One region of the Paenibacillus sp. p3-SID867 genome, then DNA from elsewhere that is predicted to be linked to it. Evidence: riboswitches for the same ligand, from Rfam matches in the RefSeq annotation. Region 1 holds a riboswitch; each other region holds the start of a gene.

Region 1 (4,235 bases):
TGGACGAAGCAGCCGGGTATCGGGAGGAATATTTGAAGCTGGTGGAAGGGATCGCGAGGCGTGGAGTGCAGTCGAACGTATCGCTGAAACCGACGCAGATGGGCATGGCGCTGGATCTGGAGAAGGCGTACGAGAACATCAAAATGGTGGCGAAAAAGGCGAAAGAGCACCGCAATTTCGTTCGCCTGGATATGGAGGATTCGCCATACACCCAGGCGACGATTGATATGACGCTGCGGCTCCATAAGGAGGGGCTGACCAACGTGGGGACCGTAATGCAAGCCTACTTGTTCCGTACGGAGGAGGACGTCAACAATTTGATGCATGCTGGCGTAAATCTGCGGTTGGTCAAGGGGGCGTACAAAGAGCCGGGAACCATCGCCTTTCAGCAGAAGCGGGAGGTCATTGACAACTATAAGAAGTTGATCAAAATGCATTTTGATCAGGGAGCCTACGTCGCGATTGCTTCGCACGACGACAACATCATCGACTGGGTGAAGGTGTTTGCCGAGCAGAGCCGCATAGGCAAACAGGAATTTGAGTTTCAGATGCTGTACGGGCTGCGGATGAACGATCAGGCTGCGCTTGCGCAGGACGGCTACCGTATCCGGTGTTATATGCCCTACGGAACGATGTGGTACCCGTATTTCACCCGGCGGCTGGCAGAGAAGCCGGCCAACCTGATGATGGTGCTCAAAAATATGTTCAAGTGAGCGGGGGAAAACAGCCAATTGCAATGGAAGCGAGAACGGTAGCTCTTTCTAGCAGCTGTCCTAGAAGGAATAATACGCCTCCGAGCAGTCCATCAGGAAGGAACGCTCCAGCGGCAGGCTGCCTAACCGCTTCCGGGTGATGTGCTGTTGCAGATTGGCCTCCAGATCGGCGAGGGCCGATACGGCGAGCTGCATTCGTACGGATCCCCACTGCTGCTGCTTCTGGGCATAGCGAACGGCCTCGGTCACGGGCATACCTCTCAGCCTCGTAAAGACGGATGCCCAGCGGACCAGATCCGCGAATTCTCTTGTGCTTGGAAGCGCATATTCGGCATACCCGGCCGCGTCTTTACAGCTGATTTTGAACAACCCGCAGTTCCAATCTCGGTCGCTCCAGGGGATAAAGCGTTCAGCCGAGCCCCGGTCGAAACGATATATCTCCATGCAGCGGATGAGCTCTGCATTTAATGCAGGCGATGTGGTTTCGATGACGGGGGCCAGTGCGGCCTCGATGAGTTTCGTCATGGTCTACGCTCCTTTATAGGAATGTTATATGCACGGCAAAAAGGCCCGGTGAGCAGAGTAACCCCGCTCTCCAGGCCTATTTATCGTTAGAGGCCCTGCTACAGTGGCCGCTTCGCTTAAGGCTCGGGTGGTGTTCTCTCTCAAATCGCGCCTACGAGGTTAGCTGACGGATTCGGGCTTGAGAGCACCCTACCGCGATGCCTGATCATCAGGCCTGCGGATTCACCCCATTCACCAACAGAAGCTCCGTTGGCGGTTTTGGTTCCCCCGTCTCCCGATCTGTCGAGAGCTCAGCGTAAACGAATGTTTCGAATGATGGATGAATCATACGCCGGAGGACTCTAAAAGTAAATGGCCATATTGAACGGATACATTCCGAAAATCGATGAAAACCGTAAAAGAAAACGCTTACATTCGGTCGTGACATCTATTATCATGGCAAAATCTCGGTATCTCGATAGATTGCGATAAATACAAGAAAACAAGAGAAATACATAGTATAGAGCAGAATTCAGGAGATAATGGAGCGAAATCGGTCAGATCCTGTTCGACATAAGGCTACATGTGTTTTTGCTCACATTTACTTCCTGCAAGGCCGGACGTATGATACGAACTATGAATTGACGGACATCGGCGGTTGGCATACAGGCAGCCGTTCCATGAAGACCTAAAGGCTGTGTGAGAGCTGCCGTGCTCTTTATGGATCGAATCTCGGGCGAGGGCAACATGGGCCTTCGCTGGAAATGCAGGATGATGCGACTCTCACCGCTCGAACCTGAAGCTGTGCTGTTTTGTCGGACCTGGATGTTAGTCAATGGCTAATAGAATAACATGCTACTCGTTTTTAATTTTCGCTGAGTCCTTGAATGGAAAAGGAACGGGGGAACCAGTCGGGAGATGCATTTGATCTCTCAGGGGTGAATCCCATGGACAAGATAACGGTCTATGGGTAGGGCGACTCTCACGCCCGAATCCGTCAGCTAACCTCGTAAGCGTATCGAGAGAGGCAACGATTGTCGTGGACTTGGGCCACGGTGTATTTCACCGTGTTCTGATGAAGAAGCCTGCGGGAAGAGTTCTTCTCTTTCCCCAGGCTTCTTTGTTGTTGTCTTCTCTTTCTGAACTTTTTAGGAGGAGAACAAAAGATGGAGAAACCGCAGGAGTTTATCCTGGTATCCGCGCCGAACAAGGCCGGGGAAGAATTTATCCGCCAGCTGATCTATATGCGCATTTCGTTTGCGGCCATAGCCAACAACCGGGTTGAGCAGGAGAGGCTGCGAGAACTAGGCTGCACCAACATGATTCTTATCGATACAAGGGATGAACAAACCTGGATCATTCCCGAGTTTCCCGTCAGCAAGGTGTATTTGTTCGAAAGCAGCTTGAACCTGTGCTGCCGCTATTTACGGATCTGCCGGACATGGACGACGGAGTCGATTTATGTGATTACCCATTCCAGCAATCCGCGATTGATATACAAGGGACTGGGTGCCGATGTGGTGCTTCATACGAACCATCATCAGGTATCCTTCCTGATTACATCCATTGTCAGCTAAGCTTCTTGGCTGATGTGACCATGAGGTTTTAGGAGGTTGTATTCATGCAGGATTTATATATGGTGCTTATCTTGGGAGGAACCTACGGACTGCTCATGCTGTTTATGTCCTGGTGCGGACGGGTCATTTCGGAACCGGAGGTGGATTAGTCGTGATGATCATTTTAATATGCACGCTCTTTATTTTTCTATATTTGATTTATGCGCTGATTCACCCTGAAAAATTCTAGGGGAACAGCTGAAGGAGGAAGGCATTCGTCATGGGCATTTTACAAATTGCCATCGTTATACTCGTTCTGGTGCTGCTGGTAAAGCCGCTCGGAACTTATCTATATCAGGTGTTTCGCAATGAGGGGAATGGAACGGATAAATGGTTCTCCTGGTTGGAGAAACCGATCTTCGCACTGATTGGCTTGAAAGAACGCAAGGGAATGACATGGAAAGGGTATGCCATCAGCTTTGTGATAACAAATATCGTGCTCGTCGCGGCGGGGTATTTGATTCTGCGGATGCAGAGAGTATTGCCCTTCAACCCGAACGGTATCGACAATATGGAATCGACCTTGTCATTTTCTACGATCATCAGCTTTATGACCAATACGAATCTTCAGCATTACAGCGGGGAGTCGGGATTATCCTATATGGCCCAGATGGCCGTCATTACGATGATGATGTTCACGTCCGCGGCGACCGGGCTGTGCGTGGCGATTGCGTTTATCCGGGCGGTGACCAGCAAAGGTACAACCGTTGGCAACTTTTTTGAGGATTTCGTCAAAGCCCACACCCGGGTGTTCATCCCGGCCGCATTTATCATTGCGATGGTACTGGTTGCGCTGCAGGTGCCGCAGACTTTGCAGCCTACGCTCAGCGTCACGACGCTTCAAGGAAGCGAGCAGCAAATAGCTGTAGGGCCGGTGGCTGCACTGGAATCGATCAAGCACCTGGGCACCAATGGCGGCGGGTTTATGGGGGTGAACTCGGCGCATCCGTTCGAGAACCCGTCCCCGCTGACCAATGTCATCGAAATCCTGTGCATGTGGAGTCTTGGGGCGGCGCTTCCGTATACATTTGGTTTGTTCGCGAAGAGCCGCAGACAAGGATGGATCATCTTCTCTGTGATGATGACCTTGTTCATCGGATTTCTGTCGCTGAACTATGCGGCTGAAACCAATGGCAATCCGGCGTTGAATCGGCTGGGCATCGACGCATCGCAAGGCAGCATGGAGGGCAAGGAAGTTCGGTTCGGGGTCGCCCAATCCTCCCTGTTCACCACGGTGACGACCGCGGCCACGACCGGGTCGGTCAACAACATGCATGATACGCTCACGCCGCTTGGAGGGATTACGCCGCTGTCCCTGATGATGCTGAACTCCGTTTTTGGCGGAAAAGGCGTCGGGCTGATGAACATGCTCATGTATGCAATATTGGCAGTGTTCCTGGCC
Region 2 (4,235 bases), on a different contig from region 1:
GCGAATAGCGGAGCTAACCAGTCATTCAACATTGTCAGCCAATGCAATGGCACTATCAGACCAAATTTTAGAGGAGAGAGGTGTTGATCGAACTGTAGAATTTATTGAGAGACGGTTGCATGATTACTATTGAGAGAATTCCTTTAACAAGGGATATGTGTACCAAAAGTTAAAGTATTAATGGACAAGAAAATTCTTGATTGGGAACCCTGAGTTACCCAATCAAGATATGATCTTCCGCGTAACCAATTTTGGAGGTGCGTTTTTTTTGAGCCAATGCATAAGCGAGCGTTAAGGGACCCAGACGGCCGGCAAACATCGTTATCGCTACAATGACTTTCCCCACGGGGGACAATTCACTTGTCAATCCCATCGACAAACCGGTGGTGCTAAATGCTGAGGTCGCTTCAAACAACACTTCCAAGAAATGTTCTTCTAGCATTCCTTCAGAGATGGTCAGCAACAGGGAAACGCCCAGCACGACCACCAAAGAACTCATGACAACGGCCAAGGCGCGCATAACGGTTTCTCCTGCTATTTTGCGCTTGAAGGCATGGATTTGACCACCCCCGCGAAAGGTTTGGATCGTAGCTAGGATGAGTACAACAAGCGTATTGATCTTAATACCGCCCCCTGTTCCTCCGGAGGCAGCACCGATGAACATCAGAATAATAATGAAAAACTGAGAAGCCGCCAGCATGCTGCCGATATCTATCGTGTTAAACCCCGAGCTTCGAGGCGTTATGCCTTGGAAAAAAGCAGCCAGCACTTGTTCGCTTTCGCTCAATTGGCCAAAGGTTGACGGATTCCAGCTCTCCAAAAAGTATATAAATAGAAAACCGAGCAGGGACAGCGTTCCTGTTCCGACTAGGACAACCTTGGAGTGAAGCGAAAGCTTCTTCCATGAACGTTTTTGGAATACATCCACAATGACTATATAGCCGAGACCTCCAATGATGAATAACAAGACAATCGTAATATTGACGATCGGATCGCCGACAAAGGGGGTAAGGCTGTCAGACCACAGGGCGAATCCGGCATTGTTGAATGCCGAAACGGAATGGAAAAGGGCGTAATAAGCTGCCTGTCCCCACCCGACGTCCTGTTGCCAGCGGAGCGTGAGGATAATCGTAGCCAAGGCTTCAAACGCGAATGCAATGAGTACCATATACATGGACAATTTAACCAAACCTTGTGCCGAGGTCGAATGCGTGGTTTGCTGAATAATCATTCGTTGCTTCAAGCCAATTCTCTTCCCCAGAACAATGGCAACCATCACGCCAAAGGTCATAAAGCCGAGCCCGCCAATTTGAATCAAGATCATGATAATGACTTGTCCAAAAGTCGAAAAAACACTACCGGTATCCAAGACAACGAGCCCGTTTACGCATATTGCTGAGGTGGCTGTAAATAAAGCATCCAGCAGACCAATTGACCTCCCGGTGGAGGAAGAGTAGGGAAGCACGAGCAATGTGGTCCCGATTATTATTAAAGTGAAAAAGACAAGCATGATGAGTTGAGGGGGACTCATATTTTTTTTAAGCTTGTTGATAAACAACTCCATTGTGTTAGGAGCGGAATGTTGTGTATTTCGATTGTTTGCATTCATAAATGTTCTTTTCACAAGTTCCACCCCCATTCTTTATTGATCGCTGCGTTCTCATACATTTCTCTGTTTTGTAAAAAAAGACGAGTCTACCACTTTCCCGTGACTTATTTTCAAGTAGTGGATGTCGTGGTCTGTTTTTATTTTCAGCACGCCGGTGTCAAAATCGGTATTTAACTCTTTGAAAAATAGACCTTCGGCTATTGGATCGCCCCCGGATTCCTTACTGCCAAGCAGATAATGAGAACCATCACTGTAAACAGTGACTCGAATTCCCCGTTCATGGGTGTCAGCTATTGGATCATCCATCCTTTGAACCGCGACAATGTGTAAATCCGTTTCGCCTATCTGGTTTAGGAGTTCGTTAACAAACGAACCACGCGTAATTTCCTGCCATCGCGTTTGACCGGATTGTCCGATGATTAGCTGGGTAATTTGATGATTCTTGGCGGTTTCCGCTATGATTTCTGAAGCCTTGCGATCTTCATTCGTTTTGACAATGAAGGTTGCCCCATACTCGTTGCATTTCACTTGCCACTCAGCCATATACCTTTCTTGTGCCTGATCTAACTCACCTTCACGCAAGGGTATAACGCTCAACACAAACAGGGGGCACTTAAGCAGTCTGGCTAATTCGCCGCCTCGACGGATGAGACGTTCTCCGTTTGGACCGTAATACACGCATACCAGTATCTTTTCATTATTAAGCAGAATAATCATTCCTTTCTTTTCTAAGCACTACAGCGTTAACAAAAAAGGCCAGGAAGCAGAGACAGTTCTGCTTCCTGGCCTTGGTTGTACGGATCATGGACAAGTCAAAGTAGTAAGAGTGTTCTCTCCCAAGACGCTGACGAGGTTAGCTGTCGGATTCGGGATTGAGAGTTCCCGTTCCTTCTTATCCAGAAAGAATTCACCCCTAAAGCTTAGTCGCTTTGTTGGTTCCCCCGTTCCTCATAGAGGATTAAGCATTTATGCGTATGAAATTTATCGTAATAAATATTATGCTAAAACATGCTGAAAGTAAACAGTTACCGATAAGTAAACAACATCATATCAAATATATTGACAAACGGGACTTTGGGGAGTACTTTTATGAATATAAAATAAAATTATTCACAGAATCACAAATGGCCTGATTAAGGATGTGAAGTGCAACATGCCCAAAAAATTCTCGGACGAAGAACGTGAATGGATACGCCAAAAACTGCTGACGGAGGCACGCCATCATTTCGAAACGGCGGGCCTTCGCAAAACGAGTGTTGAAGATCTGACGAAGGCCGCCGGCATTGCCCAAGGCTCGTTCTACATGTTTTTCGGATCGAAAGAGGAATTATATTATGAACTGATTCTGGAGGAGGAGCAGCGAATTCGCAATGCCGTTCTGGATTTATTCCCTCCTGAAGAGGTCTGCAGTAAGGAAAGCATTAAACGGTTTCTCTTATATTCACTTAGGATGATGGACGAGAGCCCGATGCTTCGGCAGATGATGGATCGCGGGGAGATGGAGCTGTTGTTCAGGAAATTGCCGAAAGACTTGCTGGAGCGTAACTTTACGGAGGATCAAGACGCGCTCTTGCCTGTGATTACGGCTTGGCAGAAGGCTGGCATTTTACCTGGTACGGCACCCGAATCCATCGTGGGCATGATCAGATCCTTGGCACTGCTTACGCTGCACCAAAAAGAGATTGGAGAGGAGCAATTTACATCTACGATCGAATTGCTAGTCGAGTTATTATCTGCCGGTATGCTTGCGGTGTCTAATACGCCGAAGGGAGATGGAGCGTTGTGATCGAAGTAAGAGGGCTTCATTACACGTATCCGAATCGGAAAGAGCCGACCCTGCATGGACTTGATTTTGTCATCCCGCCTGGCGAAATCTTTGGCTTTCTCGGCCCGTCCGGCGCTGGTAAAAGTACGACGCAAAAACTGCTGATCGGTGTCCTGAAAGGTTATCAAGGAAGTATAAAAGTCATGGGCAATGAAATCAGGGATACCGGTCCCGATTATTATGAGCGAATCGGAGTAGCTTTTGAATTCCCGAACTTCTACAGCAAATTTTCGGTTCTCGACAATTTAAAGCTCTTTCGTTCCCTTTACAAGGGGAAGACGGAGGATCCCATGAAACTGCTGGAACAAGTCGATCTAACAGATGCCGCGAATATGAAGGTTTCCATGCTATCCAAGGGCATGAAGATGAGGTTGAATTTCTGTCGGGCGTTACAGCATGATCCAGAAATCCTATTTCTGGATGAGCCTACATCCGGATTAGACCCGGTCAATGCCCACCGAATGAAAGAATTGATACTTGCCAAAAAGGCTGCCGGTAAGACGGTTCTACTAACAACGCATAATATGCAAGCGGCAGAAGAACTTTGCGATCGGGTAGCCTTTATCGTCGACGGTGAAATCAAATTAATCGATTCACCCAGAGAGTTGAAACTTCGTAAGGGAAGAAAGGAGGTCCGAGTCGAATACAGTAGGGATGGCGAATTAAAGGGGGCGGTATTTTCTCTGGATGGCATCGGTGAGAATAACCAATTTCTTAAGCTGATACAGGATTATCCCCTCGATACCATTCATTCGCAAGAGGCCTCGCTCGAACAAATTTTTATTGAGGTAACGGGGAGGC
Region 3 (4,235 bases), on a different contig from region 1:
TATTTCAAAAAGATGTAGCTGAACAGCAAGCCGATGATAACCAGTTCAATGGGCCGGGAAATAACAGGGTATATCGGATAGAGTGTATGCCCGAGCGCCCAAATGATCGAAGTGATCAAACTGGCCACGAACGTATTGCGGACGATCTTTTTCAGCATTTTGATGCCGAACAGCCGATAGACGGCCTCCTCGGATATGCCGGCCAGCCAGGCCATCAGCGGAAAGAGCCAAGGATAGAGCATGTTGTAAGGCGACTGTGTGGCATCCGTAGTGGACCATGTATTCAAGGTCAGGCCCAGAACGACAAAGATAATGGATTGGACCCCAAGCAGGATGAAAGCCCACATATACCCCAGCTTCATGCTGTCCAGCACATAATGACCGTATCCGGGTTCTTTGGCGCGCGGCCAAGGATTGAGCCCGTCTTCTTTGAGCCATAGCCCGCTGCCCCCGACAAGGGAGAAGTAGAGCAGAGCTGAGAAGATGAGCGAATAGACCGCATAGAAAATCATCATCCCGAGTATGCCGGTTTGCGACATCCCCTCGGATTTGAAAACGGGAATCAGATTGTACGTATTCAGCATCTGAATGACAAACAGTAGCGCCGATAGGAACAGGCCGCGCTTAAACGACGTGTAGGCTCTGGTCTTCACGCTGTACACAATCGCAAGTATGCCAAGGATGAGGGTGAACAGGCCATACCCTGCGAGCGTCAGCAGCGTGGCATCTTGGGTCTGCTTGTTGACATAGGCGGAATGGGCGGCCGGGACCGAAAAAGATGGCTCATAGGAGCGTAATTTCCCCTGCTCGAAGGTGAAACGGTGCTCCAATCTGGAATCGCCGATCTTGGATTCCGGATCCACATACCGGAGCCGGGGTTCCCCTTCCCGGGTAACCAGCTCCAGTTGCGAAGGATCATAGCCCGCTCGCTGGAGCCAAGGCTCAGCGAGAGCCTGCTTCTCGGCTAATGACATGCCGTCCTCGACGACAAGCAGCATCTGCCTTTGTACATCGCCCTTGTTCAGCTCAATCCGGTCATAGCTGGAGCGGGTGTAATCGTATGAGAAGCCGACGATGCCTGAATTTTGCATGTGCACGTCCACGTTGAGGGCATCGCCGCCCGGCTCGCTGAAGCGAACGCGGTATACGTCATAGGGATATTTGGCTTCATAGGTTTTGTTGTATTCCGAAAGTCTTTTTTCCTTCGCCAGATATCCGTAAAGTTCCGATTTGGATTGATATGTAACCAGCGTGTCATCCGTTTTTGCAGCCGTAAACTGCAAAAACTCCTGAGCAAAGCTTGAAGCCGCTTGCCGAGCCTGCTCCTTGGATATGATATTCGGAGATGCCATCTCGGTAGAATCCGAATTCGTCGACGGAAACACCTGAAATAATAGGAACAGAATCAGGCCGACTGCGGCAGGCGCGATGAGCTGCTTCAGATTGGGTTTCAGCTTCAAGGGCTCTCTTGCACGATTCATGAAATTCCTCCTCTAAGAAAGTTGATACTCCCACTGGTATTCGATATGCCTGATTAAGAACGCATAGAGTCAATATAACATAGTTATGAAAGTCATAAGCAGCTTATCCCAATATCCCGGAATAATGAAACAAATCGATGAAAATGAATGAAAGGTTTCGAAAACGTTAGAGAACCCTATGCTTGTATTCTTGAATATGCCCAATTCGCGCTCTTTTAAAGATTTTTTGGGTGAAAAACGGCATTGGGTTACGTACCGGATTGCGTTATAATCACATCATGCTTCAAGGAACTGAATATTCCAGCCGAATTTCGTACTGAAAATGGGGGAACCATGTAATTGGGGTGAATTTCATTATTCCCAGAATAATGAATAGGGCGACCTGTGAAAATGCCCGAATCCGTCAGCTAACCTCGTAGGCTGCAGCACAGGAACCAGACCGTAAAGGGCACTGCGTTTTCCAGTGTCTTTTTTTCTTGATTTTTTTTAAGAAGGTGACCGATTGAACTCTAAATTGAACTGGCTCAGGTTGTCTCCGCCGCAGATTCTCGTGCTTGGTTTCGCGGCTATTATTTTCATCGGGACGGCGCTGTTAATGCTGCCGATATCCACAAGTACAGGTGAACCGCTGGAATTTATCGATGCCTTGTTCACTTCGACATCGGCAACTTGCGTAACGGGGCTGGTTGTGGTGGATACAGGAACGACATTCAGCTCCTTCGGACAGATCGTGATCATGCTGCTGATTCAGATCGGCGGGCTCGGATTCATGACGATGGCCACTTTGTTTGCCTTGGCTCTCAAAAGGCGCATATCGCTCAAGGATCGCCTCATTCTGCAGGAAGCGATGAATCAGTCCTCGATGGAAGGAATCGTAAGGCTGATTCGCAGAGTGCTCCTGTATTCCCTGATCATCGAGGCCTGCGGTGCCTTGATTCTATCGATCCGCTGGGCGTTTGACATGCCGATCGGCCAAGCGATTTATTATGGTGTTTTTCATGCGGTCACGATGTTTAACAACGCCGGTTTCGATTTGTTTGGCGATTTTCGGAGTTTGACCGGGTATGTCTATGATCCTGTAGTCAACGTTGTCGTGATGTTTTTGATCGTCTCGGGCGGCATCGGTTTTATCGTATTATCCGATCTGATTGATTTCCGGAAACAGCGGAGACTTTCCTTGCACTCCAAAGTAGTGCTCACCATGACGGCTACCTTGCTGCTGGTTGGATTTATCGTCATTCTTATTTTTGAATTCACCAATCCGAGGACGCTCGGCTCCCTGAATTGGGGCGGAAAATTCTTCGGCGCATTATTCCAATCCGTAACGCCGCGTACAGCTGGCGCGAATACTATAGATATTACGGGGCTTAGACAGGCCACGCAATTTTTTATCGTTATTCTGATGTTTATCGGAGCATCCCCAGGGTCAACCGGGGGTGGTATCAAAACAACAACCTTCACCATTATGGTGGGGGCGGTCATCGCCATGATGCGCGGGCGTGAGGACATCGTCATGTTCCGTTATCGCCTGGCCCAGGAGCGGGTGCTGAAGGCACTGACCATTGCATTACTGGCACTGCTGCTCGTTCTAACCGTATCGATGATTCTGTCGACGACAGAGGAAGGGGACTTCCTGGAGATTCTATTCGAAACGACGTCCGCCTTCGGTACGGTGGGTCTATCCATGGGCTTAACGCCTGATCTGACAGTGTTCGGGAAGGTTTTGATCAGCATTACGATGTTTGCAGGGCGGTTGGGGCCTTTGACGCTTGCTTATGCACTGGGGCCGAAAAAGGGTAAAGAATTATATCGTCATCCGGAAGGCAAAATGATTATTGGATAAGGAGTACTGGAGAGACATGAAACCAAAGCAATTTGCAATCATCGGTTTGGGACGATTTGGCGCCAGCCTGGCGCTTGAGCTGATGGAACAGGGATATGAGGTGCTCGGCATCGACCGAAATGAAGAGGTTGTCGAGGATATGAGCGAGCTGCTGACACACACGGTGGTAGCGGATGCTACCGATGAAGAGGTGCTTAAATCGCTCGGTATCCGTAACTTCGATTGCGGCATTGTTGCGATCGGAAACGATATTCAGATGAGCATCTTATCCGCCATCTTGTTGAAAGAGCTTGGTGTCACCATGGTCGTTGCCAAGGCGATTTCGGTGCTGCACGGCCGGGCGCTGGAGAAACTGGGCGTGGACCGGGTGATCTTTCCGGAACGGGATATGGGGATCCGGGTAGCTCACCAGCTGGTCACGCCCAATCTGCTTGACTATATTGAATTATCCAAGGACTATCTGATTGTGGAGATGACGGTCACGGACTGCATGGACGGAAAAACGCTTAGCGAGCTCAATACGAGAGTTCGTTACGGTGTCAGCGTGGTGGCCCTGAATAAACAATCCGGCATCATCGTAGCGCCGACAGCCATGGACGTGGTGAACTCCGGCGACATTATGGTCGTTATCGGTTCGAATGATAATGTGGATCGCTTTGAGTCTGAGGTCGTGAATATGCTCGAAAAATAAATATAGAAGAAAAAAACCTGACGGTCATGCATATCGTCAGGTTTTCTTGGTTTTATCCTCCTCCAGCTTACGGAACAGAATTTCCGTTTCGTCAATCCAGCGGCTGGCTGCCTTGCTTAAATCCGAGGCTTGGCCGTAGATCAGCGAAGTCGTCCGCCGGGTTTCGATGAGTGCCGGAATATGAATGTCGACAAGCCCGTTATCGGATAGCAGCTGCGGC

Evidence for each region. Region 1 has a riboswitch for cyclic di-AMP ahead of M4D81_RS12760 (hypothetical protein). Riboswitches for the same ligand answer to the same signal wherever they lie in the genome.
Region 2: another riboswitch for cyclic di-AMP. It lies ahead of M4D81_RS24630 (universal stress protein); the one in region 1 lies ahead of M4D81_RS12760 (hypothetical protein).
Region 3: another riboswitch for cyclic di-AMP. It lies ahead of M4D81_RS21335 (TrkH family potassium uptake protein); the one in region 1 lies ahead of M4D81_RS12760 (hypothetical protein).

The regions. Positions count from the first base shown of each region.
Region 1 covers NZ_JAMBDM010000005.1:227,637-231,871, reverse strand. Annotated here, with positions in the region: gene M4D81_RS12770 (proline dehydrogenase family protein) at 1-713, shown strand, start outside; gene M4D81_RS12765 (hypothetical protein) at 774-1,238, opposite strand; cyclic di-AMP (ydaO/yuaA leader) riboswitch at 1,371-1,544, opposite strand; cyclic di-AMP (ydaO/yuaA leader) riboswitch at 2,081-2,249, shown strand; gene M4D81_RS12760 (hypothetical protein) at 2,384-2,794, shown strand; gene M4D81_RS34790 (potassium-transporting ATPase subunit F) at 2,949-3,023, shown strand; gene kdpA (potassium-transporting ATPase subunit KdpA) at 3,054-4,235, shown strand, end outside.
Region 2 covers NZ_JAMBDM010000013.1:164,302-168,536, forward strand. Annotated here, with positions in the region: gene M4D81_RS24620 (glycosyltransferase) at 1-133, shown strand, start outside; gene M4D81_RS24625 (TrkH family potassium uptake protein) at 215-1,609, opposite strand; gene M4D81_RS24630 (universal stress protein) at 1,661-2,326, opposite strand; cyclic di-AMP (ydaO/yuaA leader) riboswitch at 2,436-2,584, opposite strand; gene M4D81_RS24635 (TetR/AcrR family transcriptional regulator) at 2,763-3,395, shown strand; gene M4D81_RS24640 (ABC transporter ATP-binding protein) at 3,392-4,235, shown strand, end outside.
Region 3 covers NZ_JAMBDM010000010.1:202,414-206,648, reverse strand. Annotated here, with positions in the region: gene M4D81_RS21340 (CPBP family intramembrane glutamic endopeptidase) at 1-1,481, opposite strand, end outside; cyclic di-AMP (ydaO/yuaA leader) riboswitch at 1,774-1,918, shown strand; gene M4D81_RS21335 (TrkH family potassium uptake protein) at 1,984-3,324, shown strand; gene M4D81_RS21330 (potassium channel family protein) at 3,341-4,015, shown strand; gene M4D81_RS21325 (LysR family transcriptional regulator) at 4,052-4,235, opposite strand, start outside.